DNA from 2 places in the Micromonospora sp. NPDC048040 genome. Region 1 is predicted to be linked to the other one. Evidence: riboswitches for the same ligand, from Rfam matches in the RefSeq annotation. Region 1 holds a riboswitch; the other holds the start of a gene.
What was found. Region 1 has a riboswitch for thiamine pyrophosphate ahead of thiE (thiamine phosphate synthase). Riboswitches for the same ligand answer to the same signal wherever they lie in the genome.
Positions count from the first base shown of each region.

Region 1 (10,515 bases):
CATGGAGCAGAACTTCGGCCCGCACATCGAGCAGAAGTGGGCCGTCTTCGCCGGCTCGGCGGGCAGGGTCGCGTCGTGGTACGACCGCGCGGTCTCCGGGTCCAGCGAGAGGTTGAACTGGTCCTCCCACCGGAACTCGAACCGCGCCTTGGAGAGCGCGTCGTCCCACGCCTGCGCGCCGGGGTGCCCCTTGGCCAGATCGGCCGCGTGCGCCGCGATCTTGTACGCGATCACGCCGGCCTTCACGTCGTCCCGGTCCGGCAGCCCGAGGTGCTCCTTCGGGGTCACGTAGCAGAGCATCGCGGTACCGAACATGCCGATCATGGCGGCGCCGATCGCCGAGGTGATGTGGTCGTACGCCGGGGCGATGTCCGTGGTCAGCGGGCCGAGCGTGTAGAACGGCGCCTCGTGGCACCACTCCTGCTGGAGGTCCACGTTCTCCTTGATCTTGTGCATGGGCACGTGTCCCGGGCCCTCGATCATCACCTGTACGTCGTGCTCCCAGGCCACCTTCGTCAGCTCGCCCAGGGTGCGCAGCTCGGCGAACTGCGCCTCGTCGTTGGCGTCCGCGATCGAGCCGGGGCGCAGCCCGTCGCCGAGCGAGAACGTCACGTCGTAGCGGGCCAGGATCTCGCACAGCTCGGCGAAGTTCGTGTAGAGGAAGTTCTCCTCGTGGTGGGCCAGGCACCAGGCGGCCATGATCGAGCCGCCCCGCGACACGATCCCGGTGACCCGGTCCACCGCCAGCGGCACGTACGGCAGCAGCACCCCCGCGTGCACCGTCATGTAGTCGACGCCCTGCTCGGCCTGCTCGACGACGGTCTCCCGGAACACCTCCCAGCTCAGCTTCACCGGGTCGCCGCCGACCTTCTCCAGCGCCTGGTAGATCGGCACGGTGCCGATCGGCACCGGCGAGTTCCGCACGATCGCCTCACGGGTCTCGTGGATCCGCTTGCCCGTCGACAGGTCCATCACCGTGTCCGCGCCCCACCGGGTCGCCCAGGTCAGCTTCTCCACCTCCTCGGCGACCGAGGAGGTGACCGCCGAGGTGCCGATGTTGGCGTTCACCTTGACCAGGAACGCCTTGCCGATGATCGCCGGCTCGCACTCGGGGTGGTTGACGTTGAGCGGCAGCACCGCCCGCCCGGCGGCGATCTCGTCCCGGACGAACTCCGGCGCCATGCCCTCCCGGATCGCCACGAACTCCATCTCCGGCGTGACGACCCCCGCCCGGGCGTACGCGAGCTGCGTCGGGCGCTTCCCGTGCGCCCCGGCCAGCGGCGTGCCCGCGCCGCGCACCGGGGCCACGTCCCCGCGCTCGGCGATCCACGGCCCGCGCAACGGCGGCAGCCCGACCTCCGGGTCGGACCCGGGCCCGGAGGTGTCGTAGAGCCGGACCGGCGCGTTGTCGCCGGTCAGCTCCACCTCGGCGAAGGGCACCCGGACATCCGGCCGGGACCCCTCCACGTGGACCTTGCGACGTGTCTGCATGACTGCCTCCCCTGTGCTCATGCGGACCACCCGAAGTGGTCCAGCGGGCCGCGTCCCGCGCCCAACTCCCAGTCCCGCCCGCCGGTCAGCGCGCGGAAGACGTAGGCCTTGGCGGCGGCGACCGCCGTCGGCACCGGGTCGCCCAGCGCCAGCCGGACCGCGACCGCCGCCGAGAACGAGCACCCCGTGCCGTGGTTGTGCCGGGTGACGACCCGGGGCGCGCGGAGCACCGTGGTGACCCCGTCGCCGTGCAGCACGTCGACCGCCTCGCCGTCGCAGTCCACGTCGCCGCCGGTCACCACCACGTGCTCCGGCCCGCCGGCGGCCAGCGCCTCGGCGGCGGCCACCATCTCCTCGGCCGTGGTCACCGGGCGTCCGATGAGGACCGCCGCCTCGTCGCAGTTCGGCGTCGCCACCCGGGCGTACGGCAGCAGCCGCTCGACTGCGGCGACCGCGCCCAGCCGGTGCCCGCTGGTGGCGACGAGCACCGGGTCGACGACGAGGTGCGGCAGCCGACCGTCCCGGGCGGCGCCGGCGACCGCGTCGGCGATGGCCGGGGTGGCCAGCATGCCCGTCTTGACGGCCCGCACGGCGAAGTCGGCGAGCACGCTGTCGAGTTGCTCGGTGACCGTGCGCGGCGGCAGCGGCAGGACGGCGTCGACGCCCCTCGTGTTCTGCGCGGTGACCGCGGTGATCACGCTGGTGCCGTACGCGCCGAGGGCGGCGAAGACCTTGAGGTCGGCCTGGATGCCCGCGCCGCCGCCGGAATCCGAGCCGGCGATGGTGAGCACGGTGGTGGGTGTCATCGGTCCCCCAGACGAGGCGGCGGGGAGACCGCCGACCGGAAGGCGGCGGTGAGCGTGGCGGCGACCCCGGTCGGGTCGTCGGCGCGCATGATCGCGCCGAGCAGCGCCACTCCCGCCGCTCCGGCGGCGACGCAGGCGTGCAGGTGCTCCGGGGTCTGCACCCCGCCCAGCGCGAGGACCGGCACAGGGCTGGCCTCGATCAACCCCCGGAGCCCCTCGGGGCGCAGAGGTGGGCCGTAGCCGGGTTTGCTGCGGCTGGGGAAGACCGGCGACAGGGTCGCGTAGTCCTCGCTGGTGACGCGGCGCAACTCGGCCTCGTCGTGGCAGGAGCGGCCGACCAGGCCGAGGCGCGGCGGCGGGTACGGGCCGGCCGACGGCAGGTGCACCGCGTCCCCGTCGAGCGGGTCCGGGCCGGCCACCACCAGCGTGCCGCCGACCTCGGCGAGGATCGCACGCAGCTCGACGGCGAGGGCGGCGCGCTCGGCCCGGGGCAGGTCCCGCTCCCGCAGCACCACCCACCGCACTCCCCCGGCGACGGCCCGCGCGACGACCTCGGCCAGTGGCCGCCGCGCCTGCCACCGGTCGGTCAGCAGGACGACGCCGGACGGCCCACGCGGGATCCTGGTGGGAAACGGCCCCGTCGGGGGCGCTTGCGTACCAGGATCCGCCGGAACGGCACCGGTGCGGGTCACAGGTCCGGCCGTCCGTCGTCGGGGGTGGAGGCCAGGGCGTGGAAGCGGCGGGCGATCCGGCCCGCCCCGTACGCGAGCCGCCCCGCCTCGACCGCGTACCGCATCGCGGTGGCCATCGCCACCGGGTCGGCGGCCCGGGTGACCGCGCTGGCCAGCAGCACCGCGTCGCAGCCCAGCTCCATCGCCAGCGCCGCGTCGGAGGCGGTGCCGATGCCGGCGTCCAGGATCACCGGCACGTCGACGCTCTGCCGGATCAGCCGGATGTGGTGCGGGTTCGACACGCCCAGGCCGGAGCCGATCGGCGCGCCCGCCGGCATCACCGCGGCGCAGCCGACGTCGGCCAGCCGCCGCGCCAGAATCGGGTCGTCCGACGTGTACGGCAGCACCACGAACCCGTCCGCCACGAGTTCCTCGGCGGCGCGCAGCAGCTCCACCCCGTCGGGCAGCAGCGTGCGCTCGTCGCCGATCACCTCCAGCTTCACCCAGTCGGTGCCGAACGCCTCCCGGGCCAGGTGGGCCACCTTGACCGCCTCGCCCGCCGTGTAGCAGCCGGCGGTGTTCGGCAGCAGCCGCACCCCGCACCGGTCGAGCAGGTCCAGCAGCCCGCCGGCGGTGCCGGGGGCGGTGTCGACGCGGCGCAGGGCCAGGGTGACCAGTTCGGTGCCGGAGGCGCGGATCGCGTCCTCCAGCACGCGCAGGTTGGCCGCGCCGCCGGTGCCGAGGATCAGCCGGGACGTGAGGCGCACGCCGCCCAGGTCGAGGCTCACCGCTTCACCCGCCCTGGGCGGCGCTGAGCACCTCGACCCGGTCGCCGTCGCGCAGCACAGTCGCCGGCCAGCCGGTACGCGGCACGACCTCCCCGTTGACCGCGACGGCGAGGCCGCGCTGCTGGTCGGTGACCGCGCGGACCAGGTCCGCCACGGTCGAGCCGCCGGGCAGGCTGCGCCCGGCGCCGTTCACCGTCAGTTCCACGGGTGTTCCTCCTCGGGTGCGAAGGCGCCGGAGCGGCCGTCGGCGGCGGCCCGGACCACCGGCCCGGCGCTGCCGGCCTGTCCGGCGGTGCCGGCCTGTCCGGCGGTGCCGGCCGGATCGGCGGTGGCGGTCGGCGCGAACCGGTCCGGGGTGAAGGGGGCGAGCAGCGGGTCCGCCGTACCGGTGACGACCAGGTCGGCGATCAGGTCGGCGGTGAGGGGGGTGAGCACGATGCCGTGCCGGTGGTGACCGGTCGCGGCGAGCACGCCCGGCCGACCGGGCAGCGGGCCGAGGACGGGGGCGTTGTCCGGGGTGCCGGGGCGCAGGCCGGCGAGGGTCTCGACGAGGTCGTACTCGGCCAGCTCCGGCAGCAGGTCGACGGCGGCGCGGAGCAGGCGCAGCACCGCCCCGGCGGAGACGTCGGTGTCGGCGCGCTCCTCGACGGTGGCGCCCACCACCACCTCCCCGCTGTCGCGGGGCACGAGATAGACGTGCTCGCCGTCGGCGTACCCCCGGATGACGTGCCGGAAGCCCGGCGCGCCGCCGCCGGGCGCGCGGAGCCGTAGCACCTGGCCCTTCACCGGCCGCACCGGCAGCCCGGTCAGGGCCGCCGCCCCGCAGCCGGCCGCCACCACCGTGACGCGCGCGTCCACGTCGGACAGCCGGCGCACGGCGGCGGGCACCAGCGTGGCGCCGGCCCGCTCGGCGGCCGTGCGCAGCGCCGGCACCAGCCGGCGCGGGTCGACCTGGTGGTCGGTGGCGGCGAGCGCGCCGCCGCGCACCCGGGGCGCCAACGCCGGCTCGCGGTCGCGCAGCGCCGAGGGGCGCAGCGGCGTCACCGGCAGCCCGAGACCCTGCTGGTACGCCCACAGCCGGCGCGCCTCGGCCAGGTCGTCGGCGGTGAGCCCGACCATCAGCGTGCCCTCGGTGCGGTAGCCGACGTCCGTGCCGGTGGCGGCGGTCAGCTCGGCGGCGAAGGCCGGCCAGCGGGCGGCGGAGGCGGTCAGCAGCCCGGTCAGCTCGTGCTCGCCGAAGTACGCCTCGGCGACCGGGGCGAGCATCCCGGCGGCGACGTGCGACGCGCCGGACCCGGGGGCGGGGTCGTGCACGGCGACCCGGAGGCCGCGCGCCGCGCAGCGCCAGGCGATCGCCAGCCCGACCGGTCCCGCCCCCACCACGGCGACGTCCGGCCGGCTCAGCACCCCAGCGCTCCCAGCAGCTCCGCCGTCGCCCGGGCCGGATCGGCCGCCCCGGAGAGCGCCCCCACCACCGCCACCCCGTACGCCCCGGCGGCCAGCAGCGCGGGCGCGTTCGCGGCGGTCACCCCGCCGATCGCGACCACCGGCACGTCCACGGCGGCGGTGACGGCGCGCACCCCGGCCGGGCCGATCGGCGCCGGCAGGCCGGTCTTGGTGCTCGTGGCGTGGCAGGGACCCACGCCCAGGTAGCTGGCCCCGGCGGCGACCGCCTCGGCGGCCGTCCCCGGCTCGCGGGCGGTGGCCCCGAGCACGGCGGTCGCGCCGAGCACCCGGCGGGCCGCTCCGACCGGCAGGTCCGCCGCGCCGACGTGCCCGCCGGCGGCACCCACCGCCAGCGCCACGTGCAGCCGGTCGTTGACGAGGCAGGGGACGTCGTACGGCGCGCAGAGCGCGACCACCCGGCGGGCCAGGTCGTACGCCTCCCGGTCGGTGGCGTCGTCGGTGACGCGGACCTGCACGACCAGTTCGGCGCGGGCCACCGGGAGGGCGGCCCGCAGCACGGCCAGCGGATCCCGCCCGGGTCGGGTGTCGGTGATCAGATGCAGTCGCCCAAGGGACGGCACGGCAACACTCCTCCCTGCGCCGGCATTACCCGGATCAGGTTCGACGGTCGGGGGCTCTCAGCCCCCCTCTCAGCCCGGTGCACCGGGCTCCCGTGGGTCACTTGCGCGTGTCACCGTACGACGGATCGCCGGATCCGCCAAGGGCGAGACGCGGATTTCACACCGACCGTCCGAAGCCGACGATCGGGGCGGCACGTGACCGACCCGTCACGCGATGCTGTGCGGATGCCCTCCCCCGCCCGGGTACCGCCGCGCCTGGCCTTCCTGCCGTTCCGGGCGGAGCGCCGCCGTCGCCGACGGCCTGCTGACCCGTTCGACCTCGGTCGACAGGCGCCGCGCGACGAGGCTCTGGTGGCCGTCGACGCGCTGCTGCATCGCCGGGTGGTCAAGCTGCCGGCGCTGTCGACGTACGCCGACACTCGTCGTCGTTGGCCCGGGCTGCCGCTGCTGCGGGAGGTGCTCGCGCTGGCCGAGCCCCTGAGTGAGTCTCCGATGGAGACCCAGTTATGGCTCTCACCGCCGACGACGTGCTCCGGCACCGGAACCTGACGGTACGCCTCGTCGCCGCCGCCCTCCGCGAACGCGTCGACGGGCGGAACGCCAGGTCGGTCAACCACCCACGGTGACAGCCCTGGCGTTCCACCCGCCGACGAACGTCCACACCGGCGGGGCGCCGCAGCGCACACCCCAAAACGGCCAAGCTGGAACGGCCATGCGCCGAGCAATGGGGACGGGTGGAACACCAGGGCTGTCTCCCGGGGTGGGAGAGGTCCGTGGTGTTCCACCCGTGGAAGCATCGCCCCCCGCCCGGCCCGGTCAGGGGCCGGGCGGGGGGCGACCCGCCCGCGCGCGCGGGTCGGCGCGCGGGCGGGTCAGAGGATGGCGCGGAGGGCGTCGAGGTCCTCGTCGGTGGGCTGCCAGGCGCCCGCCGCCGCATTGGAGCGCACCTGATCGGGCGTGGTGGCGCCGGCGATCACCGAGGTCACCGCCGGTAGGGCGGCCAGCCCGCCGATGGCCACCTGGAGCATCGACAGTCCCCGCTCGTTCGCGTACGCCTCGATCGCCTCGATGGTGTCCCAGTCGGCGGCGGCGAGGCGCTCGGCGTACCGGCCGCCACCGGCGAGGCGGCTGTCGGCCGGCGGGGCCTCGTTCCGCTTGTACTTGCCGGTGAGCAGCCCGTTGGCCAGCGGGAAGAACGGCAGCAGCCCGAGGCCGAACCGCTCGCACGCCGGCACCACCTCGGCCTCGACGCCGCGCGCCAGGAGGCTGTACTGGTTCTGCGCGCTGATGAACCGGGCCCGGCCGTTGGACGAGGCCACCCAGTCCGCGTCGGCGATCTGCCAGCCGGCGAAGTTGGAGTTGCCCAGGTAGCGTACCTTGCCGGCGCGGACGAGATCGTCGAGCGCGGCGAGCGTCTCGTCGATCGGGGTGCCCGGGTCGGGCTCGTGCATCTGGTACAGGTCGATGTGGTCGGTGCCGAGCCTGCGCAGCGAAGCCTCGACCGCGCGGGCGATGTAGCGCCGCGCGCCCCGGGCGCCGAAGTCGGGGCCGTTGAGGCCGTGCATGTCCATGCCGAACTTGGTGGCCACCACCACGTCGTCGCGGCGGCCCTTGAGCGCCTGGCCCAGCATCTCCTCGGAGGCGCCCTGCGGCTCACCGTAGATGTCGGCGGTGTCGAAGAAATTGATCCCGGCGTCCAGCGCGGCGTCGACCACCGCCCGGGTCCCGTCGAGGTCGAGCTTGCGGCCGAAGTTGTTGCAGCCGATGCCGACGACGGACACCACGAGCCCGGAGTCGCCCAACCGGCGGTAGGTCATCTCAGTCACGAGATCCACCCTATGCCGGCCGGCCCGCCGCCCGAGGATGCCTCAGCCAACGTCCCAGACCGGCTCCGGGGTCTCCACCACCTCGTTGTCGCCCCGGAACAGCACGAACCGGTCGAACGAGCGGGTGAACCAGCGGTCGTGGGTCACCGCCACGACGGTCCCCTCGAACGCGGTCAGGCCGGCCTCCAGCGCCTCCGCCGACGCCAGGTCGAGGTTGTCGGTGGGCTCGTCGAGCAGCAGCAGCGTCGCGCCGGACAGCTCCAGCAGCAGCACCAGGAAGCGCGCCTGCTGCCCGCCGGAGAGGGTGCCGAAGCGCTGGTCGCCCTGCCCCGCCAGCTCGTACCGGGACAGCGCCGCCATCGCCGCGTGCCGGTCCATGCCGGCCCGGTGGTCGTCCCCCCGCCAGAGGATCTCCACGAGGGTCTTCGCCATCAACTCCGGCCGGTCGTGGGTCTGCGAGAAGTGTCCGGGGCGCACCCGCGCGCCGAGCCGGGCCACCCCGTCGTGCGCGACCGGCGCGAGCGCCGCCGCGCCGTCGACCGGGCCGTTGGCCGGGTCGGGGTCGCTGCCGCCGCGGGCGAGCAGCCGGAGGAAGTGCGACTTCCCCGTGCCGTTGGCGCCGAGCACCGCGACCCGGTCGCCATACCAGATCTCCAGGTCGAACGGGTAGGTCAGGCCGTCGAGTTCCAGCTGCTCGCAGACCACCGCGCGCTTGCCGGTCCGCCCGCCGGTCAGGCGCATCCGGATGTCCTGGTCCTTCGGCGGTACGGGCGGCGGCCCGGCCTCCTCGAACTTGCGCAACCGGGTCTGCGCGGCCTGGTAGCGCGAGGCCATCCCGTCGTTGTACGCGGCCTTCTGCTTGTACATCAGCATCAGCTCGCGCAGCTTCTGGTGTTCCTCGTCCCAGCGTTTGCGCAGCTCGTCGAGGCGGGCGTGCCGGGCCACGCGGGCGGAGTGCCAGCTCGCGAAGCCGCCGGGGTGCACCCAGGCGCTGCCGCCCTCCACGGCGACGACCCGGTCGGCGGTGTGCGCCAGCAACTCCCGGTCGTGCGAGACGTAGAGCACCGACTTGGCCGACTCGCGCAGCCGCCCCTCCAGCCAGCGCTTGCCCGGCACGTCGAGGAAGTTGTCCGGCTCGTCGAGGAGCAGCACCTCGTCGGGGCCGCGCAGCAGCAGTTCGAGGGCGAAGCGCTTCTGCTGGCCGCCGGAGAGGGTCCGGACGGGTCGCTCCCGGGCGCCGTCCCACGGCAGGCCGAGCACGATGGTGGCGACGGTGTCGAAGAGCACCTCGGCGTCGTACCCACCGGCCTCGCCCCAGGCCGCGAGCGCGTCCGCGTACGCCAGCTGGGCCTTGCCGGCGGCGGTGCTGTACTTGCCGCGGACCTCGGCCGCCCGCATGGCCGCCTCGGTCTCGGCGAGCCGGCGGCCGGCGTCGCGCAGCGCCGGCGGGGCGAGCGACAGCGCCAGGTCGGCCAGTGTGGACTCGTCGCCGATCATGCCGATGAACTGGCGCATCACGCCCAGCCCGCCGGCCCGCGCGATCGCGCCGGTCTTCACCGGCAGGTCGCCGGCGACCATCCGCAGCAGCGTCGTCTTGCCGGCGCCGTTCGGCCCGACCAGGGCCACCTTGGCGCCCTCCCCGACCCGGAACGAGACGTCGGTGAAGAGTTCCCGCCCGTCGGGGAGGAGATGCCCGACGGCTGCCACGTCCACGTATCCCACGCCGGCATCCTGCCCGAGCACCCGCCGGGCGGCCCAACCAATTATCGGGTGACGCGCAGCACCCGGTAGCCCTTCTGGCTGGCGTGCCGCTCGACCTGCCAGCCCTGGTCGGCCAGCCAGCGGTGCAGCGAGTCGCCGCCGAGGTGGCGGGCGACCACCAGCCAGGCGACGCCGTCCGGGGCGAGCCGGGGCAGCCAGCGCAGCAGCATCCGGTGCAGCTCGTCCTTGCCGACCCGGATCGGCGGGTTGGACCAGAGCTGGGCGAACGTCACGTCGGCGGGCACGTCGTCCGGCGCGGCGACGCGTACCCGGTCGGCCGCGCCGACCCGCGCCGCGTTGGTGGCGGTCAGCTCCCGGGCCCGCTCGTTGACGTCGACGGCCCAGACGGTCGCCGACGGCGCCGAGTTGGCCAGCACGCAGGTGATCGGCCCGAAGCCACAGCCGAGGTCGAGCAGGGCGCCGGCCGTGTCGGCGGACGGCAGCTCCGCCTTGCGCAGCAGCACCGCCGTGCCGGGGTCGAGGCGGGCGGCGGAGAAGACCCCGCCGGAGGAGGTCAGGGTGTAGTCGCGGCCGGCGGCGGCGAACTCGACCTCACGCGGGTGGGCGGCAGTCGCGGGTTCAGCGGTGAAGTAGTGGTCGCCGGTCACGCCGGCAATTCTCGCACCGCCCTCGCCACCGGCCGGTCCGGGGCCGAGGAGCGGCCACAGCACGACACGAAACAGTCAGGCACCCAATTTCCCGTTATTACCCCCTAAAGGGGCAATGCCCTCCTACCCTGGGCGACATGGTGTATCGGTACGAGTCCGATGAGGAAGCATTCATGGAGTACCCAGAGCCCCGGTCCGGCCGCTCGGTGCTCGGTGCCGGTCCGCCGGCCGGCCCCTCCCCGTCCCGCTTCCCGACGCCGTCGCTGCCCCGGCCCAACCGGGTCACGCTGCCCCCCGCCGAGCCGGAGCCGGTCCGCGCCTCGGTCCCGGTGTCCCCCGCGCAGCACGCACCAGCACCACAGGCGCCGCCGCCAGCGCCACAGACGCCGCCAGCGCCACAGACGCCGCCAGCGCCACAGGCACCGCCAGCGCCCCAGGCAGAGGTACCGCCCGACCCGCAGGCCCCACCGGCCCCACCGGCCCCACCGGCCCCGCCGGCCTCGCCAGCCCCGCCGGCCTCACCGGAGCCACAGGCCC
Region 1 covers NZ_JBVJGT010000043.1:201-10,715, forward strand. The annotation lists gene thiC (phosphomethylpyrimidine synthase ThiC) at 1-1,491, opposite strand, end outside; gene thiD (bifunctional hydroxymethylpyrimidine kinase/phosphomethylpyrimidine kinase) at 1,509-2,297, opposite strand; gene ACZ6O2_RS27810 (thiamine phosphate synthase) at 2,294-2,917, opposite strand; gene ACZ6O2_RS27815 (thiazole synthase) at 2,986-3,756, opposite strand; gene thiS (sulfur carrier protein ThiS) at 3,761-3,961, opposite strand; gene thiO (glycine oxidase ThiO) at 3,952-5,163, opposite strand; gene thiE (thiamine phosphate synthase) at 5,157-5,783, opposite strand; TPP riboswitch at 5,778-5,886, opposite strand; gene ACZ6O2_RS27835 (hypothetical protein) at 6,009-6,332, shown strand; gene ACZ6O2_RS27840 (aldo/keto reductase) at 6,656-7,618, opposite strand; gene ACZ6O2_RS27845 (ABC-F family ATP-binding cassette domain-containing protein) at 7,652-9,331, opposite strand; gene ACZ6O2_RS27850 (class I SAM-dependent methyltransferase) at 9,373-9,978, opposite strand.

Region 2 (10,515 bases), on a different contig from region 1:
CTGGTCTGGGAGATGCACGCCACCATCGCCTGACCGGCCACCTCCGCCACCCCTTCTCGCCGGGGTGGGGTGGGTCAGGCCTGGATTTCGGAGCGGTCGCCGGACCAGAGGGTGTGGAAGGTGCCGTCGCGGTCCACGCGGTGGTAGGTGTGCGCGCCGAAGTTGTCCCGCAGCCCCTGGATCAGCGCCGCCGGGAGTCGCTCGGCGCGCAGCGCGTCGAAGTACGCCAGCGACGAGGCGAACGCCGGCGCCGGCACCCCGGCCCGGGCCGCCTCGGCAACCACCCTCCGCCAGCTCGGCACGCCGTCGTTGACGGTGTCGGCGAACCACGGCGCGACCAGCAGCGTCGGCAGCTCCGGCTGCTCGTCGTACGCCTGCCGGATGTGGTCGAGGAAGCGGGCGCGGATGATGCAGCCGCCCCGCCAGATCGTCGCGGTGCCGCCCAGGTCGATGCCCCAGTCGTACTCCCGGGAGCCGGCCCGGATGTGGTCGAAGCCCTGCGCGTACGCGACGATCTTGGAGGCGAGCAGCGCGCGGCGGACGTCCTCGACGAAGGTGTCCCGGTCGCCGACCTGCCACGTGCCGCCCGCGTCCGGGAACACCCCGCGCGCCGCCGCCCGCTGGTCGGCGTGCCCGGACAACGACCGGGCGAACGTCGCCTCGGCGATGCCGGTGATGGGGATGCCCAGATCGAGGGCGCTCTGCACCGTCCAGCGGCCGGTGCCCTTCTGCTCGGCGCGGTCCAGCACGACGTCCACGAACGCCCGCCCGGTGGCGGAATCGGTGTGCGCCAGCACGTCCGCGGTGATCTCGATGAGGAAGGACTCCAGCTCGCCGGAGTTCCAGTCGCGGAAGATCTCCGCGATCTCCGCCGGCTCCGCGCCCAGCCCGGCCCGCAGCAGGTCGTACGCCTCGGCGATGAGCTGCATGTCGGCGTACTCGATGCCGTTGTGCACCATCTTGACGAAGTGCCCGGCGCCGTCCGGCCCGATGTGCCGGCAGCACGGCACCCCGTCCACCTGCGCGGCGATCCTCTCGAAGATCGGGCCGAGCGTGCGGTAGGACTCCGCCGACCCGCCGGGCATGATGCTCGGGCCGCGCAGGGCACCCTCCTCGCCGCCGGAGACGCCGGTGCCGACGAAGTGCAGCCCGTGGGCCCGCAGCGCCTCCTCCCGCCGGCGGGTGTCGGCGAAGTGCGCGTTGCCGCAGTCCACGACGATGTCGCCGGGGTCGAGCAGTGGCACCAGTTCGTCGATCACGGCGTCGGTGGGCCCGCCCGCCTTGACCATCACGATCACCGCCCTCGGCCGCTCCAGCGAGGCGACGAAGTCCGCCATCGACTCGGCGGGCAGGAAGGTCCCCTCGTCGCCGTGCTCCGCGACGAGGCTGCGGGTGCGCTCCGGCGAGCGGTTGTGCAGCGCCACGGTGAAGCCGTTCCGGGCCAGGTTCCGGGCCAGGTTCCGGCCCATCACCGCCAGCCCGGTCACGCCGATCCGCGCCGCCCCCTCGGCCATCCGTCTGCCGCCTTCCGTCGTCCACAGCCGCCGCTGCGACCGTATCGCGGCGGGAGGCGGGCGCGGTGCGGATGTGCGACAGCCCGACACCTCCGCGTCGCGGTGCGTCACCGGGCGAGCATGCCGCTCGTGCCGGTAATTCGGATGCGCGGGGCCGTGCCGTGGGGTTAGCGTGTGGGCATGCGCAACTGACGCCCCATCTCCGAGCCGGCCCGCCGCCCTGCTGCCGCGGGTCCGCGTGCTCCCGGGCGTCCGCATTCCCACCCTGCCGCCGAGGCGGCGGTGTCCTTCGTGGTCGCACCCGGGGAGCAGTCCCGATTCCGCCCGACCGTCGCGCGACGGTCACCGACCCGCGGCCCGTCCGATCAGACGACGGGACGGTCCGCAGACCGAGGAGGCCCGGATGCCCGCCAAGCGCAACCCGAAGAAGTCCCGCACCGTCACGCCGAAGCCGACCGTCGCGGACCTGACGCCGATCGAGATGGACGCGATCGCGGTCGCCCCGGCGTCGGTCCCGGCGCTGCCCGCGACGCCGCCGACGAAGGCCGGTCCGCCCGCGCGGGGTGCCGGGGCCCGCAACCCCGGGGGCCGGAGCCAGCAGGCACCCCAGGCCCGCCGGTACGCCTTCCGGCGCAGCTGACGAGCAGGCCCACCGCCAGGACGACGTCCAGAAACCAGCAGGCGGAGCCGGATCCTGCCGTTGGCGCGGCCGACGACGGCGGGCCGGGAAACCCGGGGGCGGGGCCGCGGATGACGCCGCGACCCCGCCCCGTCACCCCGGCCGGTCAGGAGTGCGCGGCCACCGGTGCCTCCGTCCGGCCCGCCGCGTCGGCCGGGCGCTGCCGGCCGACGCCGAGCGCCAGGCCGGACAACCCGACCGCCATCAGCACGCTCACCACGATCTTGAGCGGAACCCCCTCGCTGACCAATTCGAGGACCTGCCCGCCGGTGAGGACGAGCGGCACCCACAGCGACACCAAGCCGGCCCGCCAGGCCCCGAAGGCCAGCACCATGAGGCCGATCATCCAGCCCAGCAGCCACATGGCGAACGACGCCATCACGAACGGGTCGTTGTCGAGGGCGTCGACGACCGGTCGGACGGCCTCGGCGTCGACGTCGGCGGCGGCGAGGGCTCCGAAGAAGGCGTTGTAGTGCCAGAGGTGGACGGTGGAGAAGTAGAGGCCGAGCAGGGTGATGCTGCCGCCGACCGTGGCGACCAGCGGCCTGTGTCGGCCGAGCGCCACGGTCAGGCCGGCCATCGCCGGCAGCAGCAGCAGGTGCGCCAGGGCGAACAGGACGGTCTCCACCCGCCACGCGCCGAGGTTCCCGGCGGCCACCGCCACGTTGCCGGCGGTTTCGGACACGTCGTCCGGGAACATCACCCAGTAGAACGCGTTCGCGACGCCGTAGAGGACGCCGGCCGCGGCCAGCGCGACCGCCGTCAGCCGCCGGCCGTACCGTCGCCCGGTCCTGTCATCCATCGTGTCTCCCCTCGAGAAGTGTGTGGTGGACGGTAGGAGCCGGCCCGGGGCCCGATCGTCGGCCGACGGGTTGAGCCGAGGGTGGAGGGTTCTGCCAGGCCTTCTACACCCGTGGGTGGACGCCCGGCCTCGGGCGTCGCCGATACCCTTCGCACCATGTCCGCCGTCCTCGACAACCGACGTCTCCCGCGGGGTCTCGTCGTCGCCACGGTCGCCGGTCTCGCGCTGTTCGGGTTCGGCCTGGCCGAGCTGTACGTTCCGATCGCCGGCTACGTCGAAGGCCAGGGGCCCGACCTCGCGGCGCTGCCGGCCGGCTGGCTCGCCGTGCTCACCGTGCTGCTCGCCGGCTACGGCCTCGCGGTGGCGGTCTGCACGACGTACCCGCGAGCGGCGGCCGTCCTCGCCGGCGCCTGTTTCACCGCGCAGAGCTTCACGCCCGTCCTCCCGGAGTGGCCCGTCGTGCCGCTCCTGGCGCTGCTCCTCGCCTGCTTCGGCTGCGTCGCCGTGGGGGGACGCGCCGCACCGACCGTCGCCACGGTCAGCTACTTCGTCGCACTCGGCGTCGAGAACACCGCCGCCGGGGACTCGGACTGGGTGTTCATCGTGTTCGTCGCGCTCGCGGTGCTGGGTCCGGGCTACGCGGTCCGGATGCGCCGCGCGCAGGCGGTGCGTCTGGTCGCGTTGGCCGCCGAGCGGGAGGCCGCCGCGCGGACGGACGAACGGCTGCGGGTGGCCCGGGAACTGCACGACATCGTCTCGCACGGCGTCTCGGCGATGGTGCTGCAGGCCGGCGCGGCCGAGGCCGTGCTCGACTCGGACACGCGCCAGGCCCGCGAGTCACTGGAGGCGGTGCAGGACGTGGGGCGCGATGTGGTCACCGAACTGCGCCGGCTGCTGGTCATCCTGCGCGGCTCGGAACCGGTGCCGGAGGGACTGCCCTCGCTGCGGCAGCTCGACGCGTTGACCACCGCGGTACGGGTCGCCGGCGGGCGGGTCGAGGTCACCGTCACGGGCGATCTCGGCCCGGTCCCGGTCGCCGCCGACGTCAACGCCTACCGGATCCTCCAGGAGGCGCTGACGAACGCCGCCAGGCACGCCCCCGGCGCGACCGTCGACGTCTCGATCGACGTGGGCGACACCCGGCTCCGGCTGCACGTCGTCGACGACGGGCCCGGTCCCACCCGCCGTGGCGTCGGCACCGGCCACGGGCTGACCGGCATCCGGGAACGGGCCGAGCTGTTCGGCGGCACGGTCGTCGCGGGCCCGCGCGAGCAGGGCGGCTTCGAGGTCCGTGTGGAGCTTCCGTTGGGTCTCGACGGCTCGGCGCCCGCGCTCTCTCCGACGGGCACGACGGCGTGACCCGGGTGCTCATCGCCGACGACGAGGCCCTCGTCCGCGGCGGACTCCGGATGATCCTCGGCGCGCAGCCCGACATCGAGGTGGTCGCCGACGCGGCCGACGGCGAGGACGCCGTGCTGCTCGCGGCACGCCTCAAGCCCGACGTCGTCCTGATGGACATCCACATGCCGCGGCTGGACGGCATCGCCGCGACGGAGCGGATCCTGGCGGAGTGCGCCGACATCCGGATCATCGTGCTGACCACCTTCGACCTGGACGAGTACGTCTACCGGGCGCTGCGGGCCGGCGCGTCCGGATTCATGCTCAAGACCACCCCGCCGAAGGATCTCGCGGGCGCCCTGCAGGCCGCCGCGCGTGGCGACGCGCTGCTGTCCCCGTCGATCACCCGCAGGCTGATCGACCACTACACGGCGACGGCGCCTGCGGCGACCGCGGGCAGCCCGGGCCTGGCGGAGCTGACCGCCCGGGAGACGGAGGTGCTGCGGATGATGGCCGACGGCCTGTCCAACCGGGAGATCGCCCACCAGCTCCTCCTCGGCGAGGCGACGGTGAAGACGCACGTCAACCGCATCTTCGCCAAGCTCGGGGTGCGCGACCGGGTGCAGGCCGTCGTGTTGGCGTACCAGACCGGCGTGGCCCAGCTCCGGCGCCGGTAGGGCGACAGACCGCTGGGCCTCGCCACCGTGGCCGCGGCGCCGGCAGCCGCCGCCCTCAGCCGATCAGCGGCCGGAAGGTGCCCGCCAGGACGCTGACCGCCAGCGCCGCGCCGGCCAGCAGCGCCGCCCCGGCGATCAGCAGCCCGTCGGCGGCGACGAAGCGCTGCCGCCGGGCGACCGTACGCGGGGTGCCGGCGTCGAAGCCGCGGGCGTCCATCGCCACGGCCAGTCGGGTGCCCCGGCGGATCGCCCCGACCAGCAGGGCGAAGGCGGTGGAGACGAACAGCCGCAGCTTCGCCAGCGGGTTGCGTCCCGCCGCCACCCCGCGGGCGCGGCGGGCCATGGCGATCATCTGCCACTCCTGCCCGAGCAGCGGCACCAGCCGGAACGCCGCCAACGCCCCGATGGCGAACCGGGCCGGCGCCTTCGCGTTCTGGATCAGGGCGTCCGCCAGGTCGGTGGGGTCGGTGGTGGCGAACACGATCACGCCGGGCAGCGCCACGGCGAACATGCGCAGCACCAGGCCGAGCGCGGTGAGCAGCACCCCGGAGGTGACCACCGCGGGGCCGGCCTCGACCAGCACCCGGCCGGAGCGCTCGGCCGCGAAGAGCACCAGCGTCACCATGATGCCGACCGCGCCGACCAGCAGCGGCCAGGCCCGCCGGGCCAGCACCCGGAAGCGGACCCCGAACAGCGGCAGCACGGCCAGCTCGACGGCGATGGCGATCGCCGGGGCCACCGGGTCCAGGGTGGCGACGAGGATGAACGAGAACACCAGCGCCGCGGCGAGCTTGGCCACGGGGTTGCGCCGGGCCAGCGGCGCGTCGGGTGCGGCGACCGGTTCGAGGGTGATCACGGCCGCTCCGGGACGGGACGGGCGGGGCGCGCGGCCCGCGCCGGAACGGCCGGGCGACGCTGCGGGTGGGCGGCCGGCGCGGTAGGTGAGCTGGTCACGGCCGCTCCAGGGTGACGCGCCGGTCGGCCAGGGCGGCGACGAACTCCGGGTCGTGGGTGACGGCGACCACGCCGTGCCCGGCGTCGCGCAGCTCGGCGAAGAGGTCCACCAGCTCCAGCCAGGTCCGCCGGTCCTGACCGAAGGTGGGTTCGTCGCAGACGAGCAGGCGGGGCGCGGTGGCCAGGGCCGTCGCCACGCTCAGCCGCCGCGCCTCCCCACCGGAGAGGGTGTACGGGTTGGCCGCGGCGAGCTTCGTCAACCGCAGCCGGGACAGCAGGTCGTCCACGGTGGACCGGACCGCCGTCTCGGGCTGGCCGGTGCGGCGCGGGCCGAGGGCCAGCTCGTCGAAGACGGTGGTGGCGACGAACTGGTGCTCCGGGTCCTGGAAGACCGAGCCGATCCGCCGGGCCAGCGCCGGGGCGCGCCAGCGGTGCGGGGGAGTGCGGGCGTCGGAGCCGGCCAGTGCCGCCGTCGCCACGACCCGGCCGGTTCCCGGCTTGAGCAGCCCGCCGAGCAGCAGCGCGAGGGTAGACTTCCCGGCCCCGTTCGGGCCGAGCACGGCGAGCGCCTCGCCGGCGCGTACCGCCAGGTCGACGGCGGCCAGCCGGGGCGGCAGGCCGAGCCGGTCGGCGGTGAGCAGCAGGTCGCCGGCCGGCGCGGTGGCGTGGCGGGGCGGCACGGGCCGGCCGGGCACCCAGACGCCCGCGGCGGCGAGCGCGTCGCCGTGGGCGCCGAAGACGGCCTGGGGCGTGCCGTCCGCGCGGACGCCGCCGCCCGGTTCGAGCACGACCACCCGGTCGACCAGCGGCAGCGCCTCGGCGACCCGGTGCTCGACCAGGATCAGGGTGGTGTCGGCGTCCAGCGCGCCGGCCACCGCCGCGCGGACGAGCGCGGCGCCGGTCGGGTCGAGGTTGGCGGTCGGTTCGTCGAGCAGCAGCAGCCCGGGCCGCAGGGCCAGCACCCCGGCCAGGGCGAGGCGTTGCTGCTCGCCGCCGGAGAGGGCTGCGGTGGGCCGGTCCCGGTGGTACGGGAAGCCGACCCGGGCCAGCGCCTCGTCGACGCGGGGCCAGATCTCCTCGGCGGGGACCCCCCGGTTCTCCAGGCCGAACGCCACGTCGTCGCCGCTGCGGGCCATCACGAGCTGGGTCTCCGGGTCCTGGAAGACGATGCCGACCCGTTCCCGGCCCTTGCGGGGGTCGAGCCCGTCGATCTCGACGGTGCCCTCCTGCTCGCCCGAGTCCTCGGGCAGCAGCCCGGCCAGCGCGGCGAGCAGGGTGCTCTTGCCGGCGCCCGACGGCCCGAGCAGCAGCACCCGCTCGCCGGCCTCGACGCGCAGGTCCACCCCGCGCACGGCCCACGCCCGGCGCCCGGCGTGTCGCCACCCGAACCCCCGCAGCGTCACCGCCCCCACGTCGTCCCCCTTCCGGCCCACGTGCGGGCGTCGATCATGAGGTTGGCGGCACCCACGGAGATCCACGTCGCCGTTCCCCTCATGATCAACCCCGATTCCGGTGGTGCGGGTCAGACGGCGGCGCGTTCGCGGCCGGCGGGGAAGCGGTCCAGGACGCCGGTGCCCGCCAGGGCGCGGGTGAGGGCCCAGCCGCCGGCACCGGCGACGGCGGCGGCGCTGACGACGGTGAGCAGGGCGTACGGGACCCGGTAGCTGCCGAGCGCGTAGTCGACGTTCCAGACGAAGAAGTCGAACAGCGCCGCGCCGAGGCCGGTCAGCGCGCCGGCGAGCAGCGCGGTGGGCAGCCGGAACGAGCGGTACCGGAACGCGGCGAAGGCCACCTCGGCGCCGAGCCCCTGAATGAGGCCCTGGACGATGGTGATGCCGCCCCACTCCGAGCCGAGCAGCGCGGAGACCGTCGCCGCCACCGCCTCGCAGAAGAGCGCCGCGCCGGGCTTGCGGATCACCAGGCCGCCGAGCACGGCCGGGACCAGCCAGACGCCGTACATGATCGCCTGGCCGGCCGGGAAGAACGCGAACGCCGGGTCGACGGCCCGCCACAGCAGGCCCCAGGCCCAGAAGATGACGCCGAACGCCACCGCGATCACCGCGGCGATGACGACGTCGAGTGTGCGCCACCGGGTGGTCGTGTTGTCTCGCATGATTGCTCCCAGTCCTGAACGCGAACCAGGAGAAGACGCACGCCGCGCCCGGTGTGCCCGGACGGCGGCGCGGCTGGAGGTCGACCGAACTCCCTGCGCTGGCATTACCCAGATCAGGTTCGAGGGTCTGCGGGCGGTGCCCGCACTCTCAGCGCTGTGCGCTCCCCTGTCGGATGTGAAGTTGTCGCGCCGACGCTAACACCTTTGAAGATCATCGGGCAAAGTGATCTTTCCGCAGGTCATCCCGGACGCGGCCGGCGACCGGCTTGCCCACCGTCCGTGCTTGCGCCCTCGTGCGAGGCTCCGCTCGTGGCCACCCCTGAGAAGCCGGAGCGCACCCTCGCCCTGACCCTGGCGGGAACGGTGGTCGGCGTGCTGCCGATCGCAGTGATCGTGATCGTGTCCGCGGCGGGTCGGGGCGACCTCGGCACCGTGCTCTGGTTCTTCCTCGTCGTGCTGGGCCTCGGCGCCTCGGCGTCGCTGGCTCTCTACGCCAAGCTGCGGGCCCGGGCGGCCTGGGACCGGGACTTCCCGGACGGGCGGGCGCCCTGGTGGCGGCGGCCACGACCGTGACGCCGGCGGCGCGACCGTCACCGGCGCCAGGAGAAACCCCAGGGTCGATGGATACGGCGGGGAGCCCGCCGTATCCATCGAGACATCCCAGTCGGCAGGTAGTCTCAGGCGGCCAGTCGGGACGGGCGGAGGGACGGGTGCGTGACGGGGCGGACCGACCACCACACCGCGCCGGCGGCCGGGCCGCGGCGACGGGAGCGCGTGGCCGCGTCGGACGTACCCCCGCAGGAGCCGGCGGGTGGCGGGAGCGCCTGGCGGGTCGGGTCGGTCGAGGTGCTCGCGGGCCTGCTGGTCCTGCTGGTCGTCTTCCGTGAGCCGCTCGCCGGGGCCCTGTCCGCGCCCCGGCTGCAGACCTGGACCACCGTCTTCGTCTCGGTCATGGTGCAGGCGGTGCCGTTCCTGGTCTTCGGGGTGGTCCTCTCCGCCGTGATCGCGGTCTTCGTGCCCCGGTCGTTCTGGGCCCGGGCGCTGCCCCGGCACCCCGCGCTCGCGGTGCCCGTGGCGAGCGCGGCCGGCGTGGTGCTGCCCGGCTGCGAGTGCGGGTCCGTGCCGATCGCCGGGTCGCTGATCCGGCGCGGGGTCACCCCGGCCGCCGCGCTGGCCTTCCTGCTCGCCGCCCCGGCCATCAACCCGATCGTGCTCACCGCCACCGCGGTGGCCTTCCCCGACGCCCCGGAGATGGTCCTCGGCCGCGGCGTCGCGAGCCTGGTCGTCGCGATGGTGATGGGGTGGCTGTGGCTGCGCCTCGGCCGGGCCGACTGGATCCGGCTGCCGCGCCGGCCGGAGCTGGACGACGGCCCGCGCGGGCGGGCGTTCTGGGCGGCGGTCCGGCACGACGTCACCCACGCCGGCGGGTTCCTGGTGGTCGGCGCGGCGGCCGCCGCCACCATCAACGTCGTCGTGCCCGAGCGCTGGTTGCAGACGCTCGCCGAGCACCCGGTGCTCTCGGTGCTCGCGCTGGCCGTGCTCGCGGTGCTGCTCTCCCTCTGCTCGGAGGCCGACGCCTTCGTGGCCGCCTCGCTGTCGCAGTTCTCGCTGACCGCCCGACTGGTCTTCCTGGTGGTGGGGCCGATGGTCGACCTCAAGCTCATCGCGATGCAGACCGGCGTCTTCGGCCGCCGGTTCGCGCTGCGGTTCGCCCCGGCCACCTTCGCGGTGGCCGTCGCGGTCGCCGCCGCGACCGGGGCGGTGCTGCTGTGAACCGGCAGGCGCAGGCCGTCGTCCTGCTGCTGCTCGGGGGCGCCGTGGTCCGGGCCAGCCTCACCGACCTCTACCTGCGCTACGTCAAGGAGGGGCTGCGTCCCTTCCTGGTCGCCGCGGGCCTGCTGCTGGTCGTCGCCGCGGTCATGACCCTCTGGTACGAGCTGCGTCCCGCCCTCCGCCGCGCCGGCTGGGACGACGCCGCCGACCACGGGCACGGCCACCACGAGCCGCGGATCGGCTGGTTGCTGATCCTGCCGGCGCTGGGTCTGCTCCTGGTCGCCCCGCCCGCCCTCGGCTCGTACGCGGCCGGGCAGGCCGGCACCGCGCTCTCCGCCCGGCAACAGCCGTCCGACTACCCGCCCCTGCCCGACGGCGACCCGGCGCAGGTCGGCGTGCTCGACTACGCCTCGCGGGCGCTGTTCGACCGGGGCGCGTCGCTCGGCGGGCGCCGGGTCCGGCTGACCGGTTTCGTCACCACCGGCCCTGACGGCCGACCGCTCCTGGCCCGGATGGTGCTCTCCTGCTGCGCGGCCGACGGGCGGCCGGTCAAGCTGGGCCTGACCGGCGCCGTCCCCGAAGGGCTCGCCGACGACACCTGGATCGAGGTGACCGGCCGCTACAGCGACCGCATCGCCCGGGACCCGGTCAACGACGCCGAGATC
Region 2 covers NZ_JBVJGT010000021.1:13,122-23,636, reverse strand. The annotation lists gene ACZ6O2_RS20500 (pirin family protein) at 1-33, shown strand, start outside; gene gndA (NADP-dependent phosphogluconate dehydrogenase) at 75-1,514, opposite strand; gene ACZ6O2_RS20490 (hypothetical protein) at 1,918-2,154, shown strand; gene ACZ6O2_RS20485 (hypothetical protein) at 2,300-2,995, opposite strand; gene ACZ6O2_RS20480 (sensor histidine kinase) at 3,152-4,354, shown strand; gene ACZ6O2_RS20475 (response regulator) at 4,351-5,010, shown strand; gene ACZ6O2_RS20470 (energy-coupling factor transporter transmembrane component T family protein) at 5,066-5,866, opposite strand; gene ACZ6O2_RS20465 (ABC transporter ATP-binding protein) at 5,961-7,376, opposite strand; gene ACZ6O2_RS20460 (ECF transporter S component) at 7,487-8,077, opposite strand; TPP riboswitch at 8,150-8,255, opposite strand; gene ACZ6O2_RS20455 (hypothetical protein) at 8,387-8,650, shown strand; gene ACZ6O2_RS20450 (permease) at 8,852-9,850, shown strand; gene ACZ6O2_RS20445 (TIGR03943 family putative permease subunit) at 9,847-10,515, shown strand, end outside.
Region 2: another riboswitch for thiamine pyrophosphate. It lies ahead of ACZ6O2_RS20460 (ECF transporter S component); the one in region 1 lies ahead of thiE (thiamine phosphate synthase).